Regions from separate parts of the Erwinia sp. 9145 genome, predicted to be linked through region 1. Evidence: predicted binding sites of a transcription regulator. Region 1 holds the regulator's gene; the other holds the start of a gene.

What was found. The regulator CRP, encoded in region 1, controls carbon source genes, mostly activating them, when cyclic AMP is high. The targets are predictions, from matches to a motif close to ATGTGANNNNNNTCACAT.
Region 2: a site for CRP is predicted at 4,208-4,225, ahead of cdd (cytidine deaminase). Genes of this name have one in related genera too.

The regions. Positions count from the first base shown of each region.
Region 1 is NZ_JQNE01000001.1:3,558,884-3,567,030, forward strand. It holds gene FA91_RS16865 (glucoamylase family protein) at 1-1,491, shown strand, start outside; gene FA91_RS16870 (LysE family translocator) at 1,565-2,167, opposite strand; gene FA91_RS16875 (hydrolase) at 2,252-3,244, shown strand; gene FA91_RS16880 (YheU family protein) at 3,246-3,464, shown strand; gene FA91_RS16885 (phosphoribulokinase) at 3,564-4,433, shown strand; gene FA91_RS16890 (OsmC family protein) at 4,460-4,864, opposite strand; gene crp (cAMP-activated global transcriptional regulator CRP) at 5,164-5,796, shown strand; gene FA91_RS16900 (YccS/YhfK family putative transporter) at 5,855-7,933, shown strand; gene FA91_RS16905 (aspartate aminotransferase family protein) at 7,916-8,147, opposite strand, start outside.
Region 2 is NZ_JQNE01000001.1:2,428,580-2,436,726, forward strand. It holds gene apbC (iron-sulfur cluster carrier protein ApbC) at 1-783, opposite strand, end outside; gene metG (methionine--tRNA ligase) at 870-2,972, shown strand; gene FA91_RS11730 (CidA/LrgA family protein) at 3,081-3,470, shown strand; gene FA91_RS11735 (CidB/LrgB family autolysis modulator) at 3,463-4,155, shown strand; gene cdd (cytidine deaminase) at 4,281-5,165, shown strand; gene FA91_RS11745 (NAD-dependent malic enzyme) at 5,297-6,994, shown strand; gene sanA (outer membrane permeability protein SanA) at 7,156-7,887, shown strand; gene mglC (galactose/methyl galactoside ABC transporter permease MglC) at 7,929-8,147, opposite strand, start outside.

The DNA of each region.
Region 1 (8,147 bases):
AGAGTCCGAGTCCAGACGCCCGATCCGGCGGTTGATCTGCTGGCAAACGGCTGGCTGCTGTATCAAACCCTTGCCAGCCGCCTGCTGGCGCGCAGCGGCTACTATCAGTCCGGCGGCGCATTTGGTTTTCGCGATCAGCTACAGGATACGCTGGCGCTGGTGCATGCCGCGCCGGAACGGCTGCGCGATCAGCTGCTTCTGTGCGCTTCACGCCAGTTTATTGAGGGGGATGTGCAGCACTGGTGGCATCCACCGAGCGGACGCGGCGTGAGGACACGCTGCTCGGACGACTATCTGTGGCTGCCTTATGCGCTCTGTCGTTACGTTACCGCAACGGGGGATGGCGCGGTGCTGTCGCAATCCGTACCTTACCTTGAAGCCCGCCTGCCCGGCGCCGACGAAGAGTCCGTGTATGAACAGCCGCATATCAGCCAGACCCAGGAAACGCTGTGGCAACACGCCGTACGCGCCATCAAACATGGGTTGAGGTATGGCGAGCATGGTCTGCCGCTGATGGGTTCTGGTGACTGGAATGACGGCATGAGCACCGTCGGTATTGCCGGTAAAGGGGAAAGCGTCTGGCTCGGCTTTTTCCTCTATACCGTCCTGACGCGTTTTGCCGCGCTGGCTGTTGAACGGGAAGACGGGGAGACGGCCACGCTGTGTCAGCAGCACGCTGAAAACCTGAAAATTGCGCTGAATCAGAAAGCCTGGGATGGCGAATGGTTTCTGCGTGGTTTTTATGACAGCGGCGAAACGCTCGGTTCACATGCGAATGCTGAGTGCAGGATAGACGCCATTGCGCAAAGCTGGGCGGTGCTGTCCGGCGCGGGCGACCCGGACAAATGTGAGTCGGCCTTAAATGCGCTCTATCAGCAGCTGGTCGATAGCGATAATGGCCTGATCAAGCTGCTCACACCGCCTTTCGACGGCGCCGGCCCAAATCCGGGCTACATTCGCGGCTATCTGCCGGGAATCCGGGAAAACGGCGGGCAATACACGCACGGCGCGCTATGGGCAATCATGGCCTTTGCAGAAAGGGGGCAGACCGACCGCGCCTGGTCGCTTCTGTCGTTGATCAATCCGATCAATCATAGCCTGACGGCTGCCGGTACCAGAACGTATAAAGTTGAGCCATACGTTATGGCTGCCGATGTTTACGCGGCAGAAGGCCACGTCGGACGCGGAGGATGGACCTGGTACACCGGTTCTGCTGGCTGGACCTGGCAGTTAGTGATTGAGCATTTACTGGGTATAACGCGGCACGGGGAATATCTGTCTGTCCGGCCACGGCTGCCCGCTGACTGGCCTGCGGTCACGGTGATTTATCGGGAAGGAAACGGCACTTATCATATCAACGTGACCCGCACGAGCGGCGTCGGTCAACTGTGGCTGGACGGTGTGCTGTGCGAAAATGAAGCAATACCCTTGAGTAAAGATAACCTGGAACATCAGGTTATCGTTCATTTGCCTGATGAAGAGGCTCCCTGACGGAGGGCCCTTGCACGCTGACGCGCATGACTTAACAATCCGCGCGTCAGTTTTTTTATCAGTAAATGCGGAATTAATGCCAGATCAGCAGCACGCAGGCCGCAGTAAGCAGGCCCATCGAGACGTTGAAAATTTTCCATGCCCGGCGGCTGCGCAAAATACGGCCAATCAGCGAGCCAAAGCCGAGCCAGATCACGCCCGACACCAGGTTCACCAGCGCCACACCAACGCTTATTGCCATCACCGAGCCGCGCCAGGCGTCACCGCTCAGGCTGAAGGCGGCGACAGCGCCCAGCGTCATCAGCCAGGCTTTGGGATTGATAAGTTGAAGCATTCCACCCTGCCAGAACGGCATCGGCGCGGGCGGCGCAGTGGGCGTCTCCAGTTTCTCGTAGGCCGCCGTGGCAATTTTCCACGCAAGCCACAGCAGATAGAGGCTACCGGCAATTTTTAACGCCAGATGGAGCGAGGGATAAAGTAAAATCAGACCGCCAATACCGAAGGCCACCATCAGCAGTATCAACTGCATGCCCAGCATGATGCCAAACAACAGCCACAGCGAGCGAAGAAAACCAAAATTCGCGCCGGAGGCGGTGAGTAGCATATTATTAGGGCCGGGTGTAATCGCGGCTACCCACAGAAAGCCCAGCATAGACAAAAAAAGACTCAGTTCCATATGAAACGGGTGCTCCTCACCGCAAATCTGAAATGAACCTGACGAAGCTAGCAATGTGACGGGGATCCTACAAGCCTTTTGAAGATGAATTTTAACAACGTAAATGATGACGCCTTCCGTCCTCTGCCGGGCCTGAGCAATCCCCATCTGCAAACGATGTTGCCGCGTCTGGTGCGCCGTCGGATCTCGCTCATGCCTCACTGGCAGCGGCTGACGCTGCCGGACAGTGATTTTGTCGATCTGGCCTGGAGCGAAGATCCGGCGCAGGCGCGCCATAAGCCGCGCGTGGTGCTGTTTCACGGGCTGGAGGGTAGCGTCCACAGCCCTTATGCCCACGGATTGCTACAGGCGTTTCAGGCACGCGGTTGGCTGGGCGTGGTAATGCACTTTCGCGGCTGTAGCGGCGAACCCAACCGGCTGGCGCGGATCTACCATTCAGGCGAAACCGAAGACGCCAGCTACCTGCTTCAGTGGCTGCGCGACGAGTGGGGCCACGTTCCCACTGCGGCCGTCGGCGTCTCGCTGGGCGGTAATATGCTCGCCTTTCTGATGGGCCAGCAGCAGGAGAGGTGTTTACTTGACGCCGGCGTGGTGATTTCGGCGCCGCTGATGCTGGAACCCTGTAGCGTTAAGCTTGAGCAGGGCTTTTCGCGCGTCTATCAGCGTTATCTGTTAGGCTTGCTAAAGCAAAACGCCGCCCGCAAGCTTCACGCCTGGCCGGGTACGCTGCCGGTGGATTTACCGGCGCTTAAAGCGATGAAAAAACTGCGGGAATTCGACGATGCGATTACGGCACGCGCCCACGGTTTTCGTGATGCGTCCGACTACTATCAACGCTGTAGCGCCCTGCCGCTGCTGCCCGGCGTGGCGAAACCGCTGTTGATTATTCACGCGGCGGACGATCCCTTTATGACCGCCGCGGTGATCCCGCCGCCGGCGATGCTGCCCGCTACGGTGGAGTATCAGCTCACCCGGCACGGCGGACATGTAGGATTTGTAGGCGGCACGCTCTTAAAGCCGCAAATGTGGCTGGAGCAGCGCGTGCCGCAGTGGCTTTCAACCTGGCTGGACAAATGAAATGATTATTCCCTGGCAAGACGTTTCCGCGGAAACCCTTGAAAATCTGATTGAATCATTCGTGCTGCGAGAAGGCACCGACTACGGCGAGCAGGAGCGTTCGCTGGCGCAGAAGGTGGAGGACGTTCGACGTCAGCTCGCCAGCGGCGAAGCGGTGCTGGTGTGGTCAGAACTCCATGAAACCATTAACATTATGCCGCGCGGCAAATTCAGCGAATAGCGGCAAATGCAGCCGCCGCTGTCAGCGGCCCGCGTGACACCTACCGGCGGATCGTGATAACAATGCCGCATTGAAAATTTTTTCAGGGAGTCGTTCGCCATGTCAGCTAAACATCCTGTGATCGCCGTTACCGGCTCCAGCGGAGCGGGCACCACCACCACCAGCCTGGCCTTTCGCAAAATCTTTCAGCAGTTAAATCTGCGTGCGGCAGAAGTCGAGGGCGACAGCTTCCATCGTTTTACCCGGCCCGAAATGGATATGGCGATCCGTAAAGCACGCGACCTGGGCCGACATATCAGCTACTTCGGCCCCGACGCCAACGACTTTCTGCTGCTGGAGCAGACCTTCAGCGAGTATGGCCGCAGCGGCACCGGCCAGTCGCGCAAATATCTGCATACCTACGACGAAGCCGTGCCGTGGAATCAGGTTCCCGGCACCTTCACGCCCTGGCAGCCGCTGCCGGAACCTACCGACGTGCTGTTTTATGAAGGACTTCACGGCGGCGTGGTGACATCGCAGCATAACGTGGCGCAAAATGTCGATCTGCTGGTGGGCGTGGTACCGATTGTCAATCTGGAGTGGATTCAGAAACTGGTGCGCGATACCGGCGAGCGCGGTCATTCACGCGAAGCGGTGATGGATTCGGTGGTGCGTTCAATGGAAGATTACATCAACTTTATTACGCCGCAGTTTTCGCGCACCCATATTAACTTCCAGCGCGTACCGACGGTAGATACGTCTAATCCCTTTGCCGCGCGCGGTATTCCTTCGCTGGATGAAAGCTTTGTGGTGATCCATTTTCAGGCGCTGGACGATATCGACTTCCCTTATTTATTGTCGATGCTTCAGGGATCATTCATCTCGCATATTAATACGCTGGTGGTGCCGGGCGGAAAAATGGGGCTGGCGATGGAGCTGATTATGGGGCCGCTGGTCAAACGCCTTATTGAAGGAAAAAAAATTGAATAAAGCCCCGTTAACCGGAGCATTAAGGTTTATAGCGTATTCACTTCAAAACTGTGGGTAATTTCAACGCCTTTCCCCAACATCAGCGCCACGGAACAATATTTTTCGGCGGAAAGTTCAACGGCGCGAGCAACGGCTTTATCACTCAACGCGTTACCGCTAACGATAAAGTGCAGGTTGATATGGGTAAACAGTCGCGGTGCCTCTTCGCGCCGCGTTGAGGTGAGTTTGACTTCGCAATCAACGACGTCGTGCCGGCCTTTTTGCAGAATGGAAACCACGTCGATCGCGCTGCAACCGCCCGCGGCCATCAACACCATTTCCATCGGGCCTGGCGCTTTATCGCCTGCGTTTCCGTCCATTAACAGCTGATGCCCGGATGAGGATTCTCCCAAAAAAGTCAGACCTTCCACCCATTTGACGCGCGCTTGCATAACCGACTCCTTTAATTCATTCAATTCACATCAGATTACGCGCTGATAACAAAAACGGCAATGCGTCCTGTTTCCCGCTATGCTGAAGCGAGACAACAGAAGACACTCGTTTAAAGCTGTGTTAAAAACAAAGCTGAAACACTCTCGTCAGTACTCTACAAGCGTGACGAAACGGGACGATATAATGAACCCTGCGGGCCTGGACAAATATCCCGATGGGAAACGCTTTACTATTTCAACGCCTGGCAGACAAATCAGCGCCTGCATTCAGGTATGATGACAACAGAGGATAACAGCGAATGGTTCTCGGCAAACCGCAAACAGACCCGACTCTTGAATGGTTCCTGTCACATTGCCATATTCATAAATATCCATCAAAAAGCACGCTGATTCACCAGGGTGAAAAAGCAGAAACGCTTTACTACATCGTCAAAGGTGCGGTCGCCGTGCTGATCAAGGATGAAGAAGGCAAAGAGATGATCCTCTCTTACCTCAATCAGGGCGATTTTATTGGAGAGCTTGGCCTGTTTGAAGAGGGCCAGGAGCGTAGCGCATGGGTTCGTGCGAAGACCGCGTGTGAAGTGGCTGAAATTTCCTATAAGAAATTCCGTCAGCTTATTCAGGTGAATCCTGACATCCTGATGCGTCTCTCTTCCCAAATGGCGCGTCGTCTTCAGGTCACCTCCGAGAAAGTGGGTAATTTAGCGTTTCTTGACGTGACGGGCCGCATTGCCCAAACGCTGCTCAACCTGGCGAAGCAGCCGGACGCGATGACTCACCCGGACGGCATGCAAATCAAAATCACCCGTCAGGAGATTGGTCAGATCGTTGGCTGCTCCCGCGAAACCGTTGGCCGCATTCTCAAGATGCTGGAAGATCAGAATCTGATCTCCGCACACGGAAAAACTATCGTCGTTTACGGCACGCGCTAACCGGCTTTGCTACTCTGGCGCGGCATCCATGCCGCGCCTTTTTATTGGGTACAGCGAAATGTGGCGCAGACTGATTTACCATCCTGAAGTGAACTACGCACTGCGTCAGACGCTGGTGCTCTGTTTGCCCGTGGCAACAGGATGGCTGGCCGGTAGCCTGCAATACGGGCTGCTCTTCTCCCTCGTACCGGCCTGCTGCAACATCGCCGGGCTTGACACGCCGCATAAGCGCTTCTTCAAACGCCTGATCATTGGCGGTTGCCTGTTTGCCTTCAGCAGCTTTCTGATCCAATACCTCGGCGCGCAGGCGGTGCCGCTCCCGGCGATCCTGCTGGTGATGGCGCTGCTGCTGGGCGTCACCGGCGAGATCAGCCCGCTGCACGGCAGGCTGCTGCCCGGTTCGCTGATTGCCGCCATCTTTACCCTCAGCCTCAGCGGTCGCATGCCGATGTGGCAGCCGCCGCTGCTCTACGTGCTTGGCACCATCTGGTACGGCGTCTTCAACTGGTTCTGGTTCTGGCTGTGGAAAGAGCAGCCGATGCGCGAAACGCTCAGCCTGCTTTATCGTGAACTGGCTGCCTATTGCGAGGCGAAATATACGCTATTGACCAGACTAACCGATCCTGATGATGCGCTGCCGCCGCTGCTGGCGCGGCAACAAAAGGCGGTCGATCTCATCAGCATCTGTTATCAGCAAATGCATATGCTGGCCGCCAGTCGCGATAATCACCATAAGCGCCTCACCCGCGCCTTTCAGGTGGCGATGGATTTGCAGGAGCATATTTCGGTCAGCCTGCATCAGCCTGAAGAAGTGCAGAAACTGGTCGGGCAAAGCCATGCTGAAGCGGTGATCCGTTGGAACGCGCAGACCATCGCCGCGCGTCTTCGCCAGCTGGCCGACGATATTCTTTATCACCGGCTGCCGGAGCGTTTTTCAATGGATAAGCAGTTGCAGGCGCTGGAGAAGATCTCACGCCAGCACCCGGACAATCCGGTGAGCAATTTTTGCGCCTGGCACTTCAGCCGCATCGCGCGCGTGCTCCGCACTCAGCGCCCGCTCTATCAACGCGACCTGATGGCGGATCGCCAGCGCCGGTTGCCGCTGCTGCCGGCGATCAAAAGCTACCTTTCGCTGAAATCCGCCGCGCTGCGCACCGCCGCACGTTTCGCGGTCATGCTGGCTTTTGCCAGTTCTCTGGCCCTGTTCTTCGATCTTCCTAAACCTTACTGGATTTTGATGACGGTGATGTTTGTCAGCCAGAACGGCTACAGCGCCACGCGCGTGCGCATCCAGCACCGTGCGCTCGGCACGCTGGCCGGGCTGGTCATCGCCGCCATTACGCTGCGTCTGCATGCGCCGGAGTCGCTGATTCTGTTGGGAATGCTGACCATTACCCTGGCCGGCTATCTGGTGATCCGTAAATTTTACGGCGTGGCGATGATTGGCTTTACCGTCACCGCCGTCTGGTCGCTTCAGTTGCTGTCCCTGAACGGCGCGGACTTCCTGCTGCCGCGCCTGCTTGATACGATAATGGGCTGTCTGATTGCTTTTGGCGGCATGATTTGGCTCTGGCCGCAGTGGCAGAGCGGTCTGCTGAGGCAAAACGCGCACGATGCGCTGGAAGCGTTTCAGGACGCGCTGCAAATGCTGCTGGGCAACGAAGAGGATGCGACAAAGCTGGCCTGGCAACGTATGCGGGTCAATCAGGCGCATAACGCGTTGTTCAATTCGCTGAACCAGTCAATGCAGGAGCCGGGGTTTAATACGCGCTATCTGTCCGATATGAAGCTGTGGGTGACGCACAGCCAGTTTATTGTTGAGCACATCAACGCCATGACGATTCTGGCGCGGGAGCATACCATGCTCACCGCATCGCTGGCGGAACGCTATCTTCAGAGTTGTGAAATCGCCCTTCAGCGCTGCCAGCAGCGGCTGGAATACGACGGCCCCAGCTCCGCCAGCAGCATTCTGGAGGCGCCGGAGGATTTTAACCGCGGCCCGGTGACCATTCTGGAGCGGCACGTCAGGCGCGTGCTGGATCACCTGAGCGTGATGCACACCATTTCGTCGCTGGCGTGGTCCAACCGGCCTCACCACGGAGGCTGGTTGTCACGGCGGTTACGAAAAGGCGCCTGATAAGCCAGGTACGTTGTCGAGCGCTCTGGCAAAGCGCGCCATGCCTTCTTCAATGTCCGCCGGTTCGATCACCAGCGAAGGAGCAAAGCGCAGCACGTCGGTGCCGGCATTCAGGATCATCACGCCTTCGGCGGCGGCGGCATTGAGAATATCGCGCGCTTTTCCGGCATGCTGTGGTTTAAGCGCCGCGCCAATCAGCAGCCCTTTGCCACGG
Region 2 (8,147 bases), 1.1 Mb from region 1:
GCCTTTGCGGGCGTCAACCAGCGCAATGTCCTGCGGCGTGGTCACCACCAGCGCGCCGGTGACCGGTACGTTCTGCGACAGCGTGAGCTGGATATCGCCGGTGCCCGGCGGCATATCCAACACCAGATAGTCCAGGTCCGGCCACAGCGTTTCGTTAAGCAGCTGCATCAGCGCTTTGCTGGCCATCGGGCCGCGCCAGACCATGGCGTTATCATCGGTCACCAGATAGCCGATAGAGTTGGTCGCCAGGCCGTGCGACATAATCGGTGCCATGTGCGTGCCGTCCGGCGAACTCGGGCGCTCACTCCGCGTACCGAGCATGTCCGGGATCGAAGGGCCATAGATATCCGCATCCAGCAGGCCGACCTTCGCGCCTTCAGCCACCAGCGCCAGCGCAAGATTCACAGCTGTGCTGGATTTTCCTACGCCGCCTTTGCCTGAACTGACTGCGATGATGTTTTTTACGCCGTTTACGCCGGGCTGATTTTTTACGCGCTTCATGGTCGCCACATCGTGGTTAAGGCGCCAGCTGATGGCCGTGGCGTGGGTTAAACGCAACAGTTCGGCGCTGGTCGCTTCCTTCAGCGCCTCAAAGCCGCTGCGCCAGACAAACGGCATCATCAGGTCGATATGCAGCGTATTATCCATCATGGCGCAGTGATGCAGCGACTTCAGCGTGGTCAGATTGTGCTTCAGCGTGGGATGTTCAAACGTGGTCAACACGCCCATCACCATAGCGCGCAGCGCTTCCGGCGAATGTTGCCCGGCAGAGTGAGAGGTCATCCTGGCTCCTTCTTTTTTCGATAAGTTCTGTACCGCACAGCATATCAGATGCGGCGGCGGCCGGATGCGAAAATCAACAGTAGAACATTTACCCGGACAGCACACTCGGTTACCATCTAGACCCTTTCTTTAACAGGTATGAGCTAAGTCTTACTATGACTCAAGTCGCGAAAAAAATATTGGTAACGTGCGCACTGCCGTACGCAAACGGCCCTATCCATCTCGGTCACATGCTTGAACACATCCAGGCGGACATATGGGTGCGTTACCAGCGAATGCGCGGCAACCAGGTTTACTTCATCTGCGCGGATGACGCCCACGGCACGCCGATTATGCTGAAAGCTCAGCAGTCCGGCATTGCCCCCGAGCAGATGATTGCCGAAATGAGTCAGGAGCATCAGACCGACTTTGCTGGCTTTAATATCAGTTATGACAACTATCACTCAACGCACAGCGATGAAAATCGCGAGCTGTCCGGGCTGATCTACACGCGCCTGAAAGAGAACGGTTTTATTAAAAACCGCACCATCTCTCAGCTTTACGATCCTGAAAAAGGCATGTTTCTGCCGGATCGCTTTGTGAAGGGCACCTGTCCGAAATGCAAATCCGCCGACCAGTATGGCGATAACTGTGAAGTGTGCGGCGCGACCTACAGCCCGACTGAGCTGATCGAACCCAAATCGGTGGTATCCGGCGCCACGCCGGTGATGCGCGAGTCGGAGCACTTTTTCTTCGACCTGCCAGCCTTCAGCGACATGCTGCAAGCCTGGACCCGCTCCGGTGCCCTACAGGAGCAGGTGGCGAACAAGATGCAGGAGTGGTTTGAGTCGGGCCTGCAACAGTGGGATATTTCCCGCGATGCGCCCTACTTCGGCTTTGAAATTCCGAACGCGCCGGGCAAGTATTTTTACGTCTGGCTGGACGCGCCAATCGGCTACATGGGCTCATTTAAAAATCTGTGCGATAAGCGCGGTGACATTGATTTTGACGCCTTCTGGCAGAAAGATTCTGATGCCGACCTTTACCACTTCATCGGCAAAGATATCGTCTACTTCCACAGCCTGTTCTGGCCGGCGATGCTGGAAGGCAGTAATTTCCGTAAGCCGACCAATCTGTTTGTACACGGGTATGTGACGGTGAACGGAGCCAAAATGTCGAAATCGCGCGGCACCTTTATTAAAGCCAGCACCTGGCTTAATCATCTGGACGCCGACAGCCTTCGTTATTACTACGCCGCCAAGCTCTCCTCACGCATTGATGATATCGACCTGAACCTGGAAGATTTCGTGCAGCGCGTGAACGCCGATATCGTAAACAAAGTGGTGAACCTTGCCTCACGTAACGCCGGTTTCATCACCAAACGCTTCGACGGAAAACTTTCTGCCGAACTGGCCGATCCGGCGCTGTATAAAACCTTCACCGACGCCGCAGCCGGTATCGGCGAAGCCTGGAGCAACCGTGAATTCAGCCGCGCGGTGCGCGAAATCATGGCGCTGGCCGATGTGGCCAACCGCTACGTTGACGAGCAGGCGCCGTGGGTCGTGGCGAAGCAGGAAGGCCGCGACGCCGATCTTCAGGCAATTTGTACCATGGGTATCAACCTGTTCCGCGTGCTGATGACCTGGCTGAAGCCGGTGTTGCCGAGCCTGAGCGAACGCGCTGAAGCATTCCTGAATCAGCCGCTACGCTGGGACGAGATTGAACAGCCGCTGCTGAACCACACGCTTTCTCCTTTCAAAGCGCTGTATAACCGTATTGAGATGGATAAGGTTAATGCGCTGGTTGCCACCTCCAAAGAGGACGCCGCTGCCGCGAACAAACCGGCCCTGACCGGCCCGCTGGCCGACGATCCGATTCAGGAAACCATTACCTTTGATGACTTCGCCAAAGTGGATATGCGTATCGCGCTGATCCAGAACGCCACCTTTGTGGACGGCTCCGATAAGCTGCTGAAGCTGACGTTGGATTTAGGGGGCGAAACGCGCCAGGTATTCTCCGGCATTCGTTCTGCCTACCCGGACCCGGCGGTGCTGATTGGCCGTCACACGGTAATGGTGGCAAATCTCGCGCCGCGCAAAATGCGCTTTGGACTGTCAGAAGGCATGGTGATGGCGGCGGGCCCTGGCGGTAAAGACATTTTCCTGCTCAGCCCGGACAGCGGTGCACAGCCGGGTATGCAGGTAAAATAACCGGCGACATCAAAAAAACAGGGCGACTTTCGCCCTGTTTTTTATCGTGAAATGTGACACACAACACGTCCCGACGTATGATTAGCATTCAGCAAACAGGAGCTTATCATGCGTACCGCGCTGTCGGTTCTCTGGCGCTATCTTCGCGCCTTTATCATTATTTATCTCGCGCTTTTTGTCGGTAACGGCCTGGCGGCCCTGCTGCCGGTGACCATCCCCGGTAGTATTCTCGGTATGCTTATTCTTTTTATCCTGCTGGCGATACGCATCATTCCCGCGCAGTGGGTGAAGCCCGGCAGTCATCTGTTGATCCGCTATATGGCGCTGCTTTTTGTGCCGATAAGCGTTGGCGTAATGAGCTATGTGGACGTGCTGACCGCCCAGTTTGGCCCGATTGTCGTCTCCTGCACCGTCAGCACGCTTATTGTGCTGGTCACCGTCGGTTTCTGTTCTCAACGACTGCACGGCGGACTGCCTTCAGGAGCGAAAGATGAGTGATATCTGGTGGTCGCTGCCGCTGACGGTCGCGGTTTTTTTTGCCGCCCGGCGGCTGGCGGCAAAGGTGAAAATTTCGCTGCTTAATCCGCTGCTGATTTCAATGGCGGTAATTATTCCGCTGCTTCTGCTGCTCAACCTGCCCTACGCGCGCTATTTTCAGGGCAGCGCAATGCTTAATCAGCTCCTTCAGCCCGCGGTAGTGGCGCTGGCGCTGCCGCTCTATGAGCAGATGCATCAGATCCGCGCGCGCTGGAAATCAATTATCGGCGTCTGCTTTATCGGCAGTCTGACGGCGATGGTATCCGGCACCGCCATTGCGTTGTGGATGGGCGCAACGCCGCAAATCGCCGCGACCATTTTGCCCAAATCGGTCACCACGCCGATTGCTATGGCCGTCTCCGCCACGCTGGGCGGCGTACCGGCGATCAGCGCAATCTGTGTGCTGATCGCGGGCGTACTGGGCGCGGTCTTTGGTCATATGCTGTTAAATTTACTGAAAATTCGGGCAAGGGCTGCGCGCGGTCTGGCGATCGGCAATGCCTCGCATGCGCTGGGCACCGCGCGCTGTGCGGAGATCGATCTTCAGGAGGGCGCGTGGAGTTCGCTGGCGCTGGTGCTTTGCGGCATTATCACTTCACTGCTGGCGCCGTTTGTTTTTCCATTGCTGCTTCAGCTCTTGGGCTGAACTTGCGATAAGTCGCGCAATGTTTGCATCTCTTTCATGAATTGCACTGCTAATGTGATTAAAATCACATACAACCGTGACACGGGCCGCCAGAATAGGCGGCCGAACATGCCAGAGAGGCCAATATGCACCCACGTTTTCAACCGGCGTTTACCACGCTGCCCGCGCCGTTGCAGAGTGCGCTGCATCCGATAGTGGATGCCGATGACTTTCCCGCTTTTTTTTCTCCTGAGCAGGTAGATGCTCTTCAGAAGGCCACCGGCCTTGACGTGCATGCGTTGTCCTTTGCGCTGCTGCCGCTGGCCGCAGCCTGTGCGGTTGCGCCGCTCTCTGGTTTTAACGTCGGCGCGCTGGCGCTCGGCAAAAGCGGACGCCTCTATTTTGGCGCTAATATGGAGTTCTCCGGCGCCACCATGCAGCAAACGATACATGCTGAACAAAGCGCGATAACCCATGCGTGGCTGCGCGGTGAGCCCTCGCTGACGTCCATTACCGTTAACTACACACCCTGCGGCCACTGCCGCCAGTTTATGAACGAACTGAACAGCGGCACCGCGCTCGGCATTCATCTTCCGGGCCGTAAACCCGCCACGCTGGGCGATTATCTGCCGGACGCCTTCGGCCCGCGCGATCTGGCCATTGAGACATTACTGTTGGACAACGTCGATCATGGCGTGCCTCTCAGAGGCGATGCGCTGACACGCGCGGCGCTTCAGGCCGCGAACCGCAGCCACGCCCCGTATACCCAGGCATGGAGCGGGGTGGCGCTTCAGGCAGAAAACGGCGACATTTTCGCCGGTTCCTACGCGGAGAACGCCGCGTTCAACCCCAGTCTGCCGCCGCTTCAGGCCGCGCTGATCCTGCTCAACCTGACGGGGCATAATTTGTTCACCCTTCAACGCGCCGTGCTGGCGGAAGCGCCGGAGGGCAAAGTGGTGCAGCGCCAGGCCACCGTCGCCACACTTCAGGCGCTGGGCTGCGGCAATATCACCACCGTTCCGCTGGTTTAAATAGTTACATTACCTCCGCTTTTCAACGAAGATCCCAGCTTTTGTTATAGCTTGTTAACAAAAGCTGTACTTTCAGACGATTTATTTTAGGATTGCCACACGACATCCCGCTTCGAATGAGTATTGACCGCATGGAACTCGAATACGAAAGTAAACGATCGCTCTATATCCCTTACGCTGGCCCTATCCTGCTGGAATTTCCGCTGTTGAATAAAGGCAGCGCTTTCTCCGTGGAAGAGCGTAATGATTTCAACCTTAATGGCCTGCTGCCCGAAACCGTGGAAACCATTGAAGAGCAGGCCCAGCGCGCATGGCGTCAGTTCCAGGAATTCAAAAACGATAACGACAAACACGTTTACCTGCGAAACATTCAGGACACCAACGAGACGCTGTTTTACCGCCTGCTGGATAATCACCTTGAAGAGATGATGCCGATTATCTACACCCCAACCGTGGGTGCGGCGTGCGAGCATTTCTCGGAGATCTATCGCCGTGCGCGCGGTCTGTTTATCTCCTATCCGAATCGCGCAAACATTGAAGACATGCTGCAAAACGCCACCAAACAAAACGTTAAAGTTATCGTCGTGACCGATGGCGAACGTATTCTTGGCCTGGGCGATCAGGGCATTGGCGGCATGGGCATTCCCATCGGTAAGCTCTCGCTCTATACCGCCTGTGGCGGCATCAGCCCGGCCTATACCCTGCCGGTGGTGCTGGACGTCGGCACCAATAATCAGCAGTTGCTGAACGATCCGCTTTACATGGGCTGGCGTCACCCGCGTATTACCGGCGAAGAGTATGAAAGCTTCGTCAACGAATTTATTCAGGCGGTGAAAAGCCGCTGGCCAAACGTGCTGCTTCAGTTTGAAGATTTTGCACAGAAGAATGCGATGCCGATCCTGGAGCGCTATCGTGATGAAGTGTGCTGTTTTAACGATGATATTCAGGGCACGGCGGCCGTTACGCTCGGCACGCTGATTGCCGCCAGCCGCGCCGCAGGCAGCCTGCTGCGTGAACAGACAGTGGTCTTTCTTGGCGCGGGTTCCGCGGGCTGCGGCATCGCTGAACAGATTATCGCGCAGATGAAATCAGAAGGCCTGAGTGATGAAGAAGCACGCGCTCGCGTGTTTATGGTCGATCGTTTTGGTTTGCTGACCGATCGTCTGCCTAATCTGCTCAATTTCCAGAGCAGGCTGGTGCAGAAAAGTGAAAAGCTGGCGAACTGGGACGTTGAATCGGAATCCCTCTCCCTGCTTGATGTGGTGCGCAACGCACGCCCGGATATTCTGATCGGCGTCTCCGGCCAGCCGGGGCTGTTCAGTGAAGAGATCGTGCGTGAAATGCACAAGCACTGCGCACGCCCGATTGTGATGCCGCTTTCCAACCCCACATCGCGCGTTGAAGCCACGCCGCAGGACATTATGGCCTGGACCGACGGCGCGGCGCTGGTGGCAACCGGCAGTCCGTTCTCCCCGGCGCACTGGAAGGATAAAATTTATCCTATCGCGCAGTGCAACAACTCCTATATCTTCCCTGGTATCGGTCTTGGCGTCATTGCGTCCGGCGCCGTCCGCGTGACCGACAGCATGCTGATGGCCGCAAGCCGCGCGCTGGCCGACTGCTCGCCGCTGGTTAACGATGGCGCAGGCCCGGTATTGCCGGAGGTGAAAGATATTCAGGGCGTCTCAAAAATCATCGCGCTGGCAGTGGGCAAAGCCGCACAGCTGGCGGGCGTGGCCGTTGTTACCTCGGAAGATGTGCTCTCCGCATCGATTGCCGCCAACTTCTGGCTGCCGCAGTATCGCAACTATCGTCGTACATCAATTTGATGTGTGATTATCGGGCACTAAGGTGCCCGATACCTCCTTCTTCCTTCCCTCTCTTTTCCTGCGTGAAAAGCCGCCATCCGCGATGACTGCCGCTTGCTTCACCACGCCGGGTAAAGTAGCCTTGAGCCATCTTTTTTCTGCGAGTCTGAGCAGCATCCGGCATGATAAAACGCGTGATATCAGGGTTGATAATCATCATATTATTGATGATGGGGACCGCGCTTGCCCTTGATCGCTGGATCGGCTGGAAAACCGCGCCCTACGTTTATGATGATCTGAAGGCGCTGCCGCATCGTCAGGTCGGCGTTGTGCTTGGCACCGCTAAGTATTACCGCACCGGCGTGATCAATCAGTATTACCTCTATCGCATGCAGGGCGCGCTTAACGCCTATAACAGCGGGAAAATTAACTACCTGCTGCTGAGCGGCGACAATGCGCAGCAAAGCTATAACGAACCGATGACCATGCGACGCGATCTGATTGCGGCAGGCGTTGCGCCAGCGGATATCGTGCTCGACTATGCGGGTTTCCGCACGCTGGACTCTATCGTCCGTACCCGCAAAGTGTTTGATACCAACGACTTTATTATTATCACCCAGCGTTTTCACTGCGAGCGCGCGCTGTTTATCGCCCTGCATATGGGGATTCAGGCGCAGTGCTATGCCGTACCTTCGCCAAAAAACATGCTGAATATTCGTGTGCGTGAAGTGGGCGCGCGGTTAGGCGCGCTGGCGGATTTATATTTACGGAAACGTGAACCGCGTTTTCTCGGGCCGCTGGTGCCCATTCCCGCCAGTCAGTCGGTGCCGGAGGATGCGCAAAGCTATCCTGCGGTTACGCCGGAGCAGTTGCTTGAACTGCAACAGAAGCTGAAACCGCGCGACGCGCAATAAAAAAGGCCAGGCATTGCCTGGCCGCGATAACCACGAAAGCGTTATTTCTTACGTGCGTACTTCAGCGAATCCAGCGCCACGGCAAAGATAATGATGCCGCCCTTAATGATGTACTGCCAGTAAGGGTTCACCCCGATATAGGTCAGACCGTAGTTGATAACGGTGAAGATCAGCACCCCGGTCACCACGCCAGCCACCGTGCCCACGCCGCCGGCAAATGACACGCCGCCAACCACACAGGCGGCAATCGCATCCAGCTC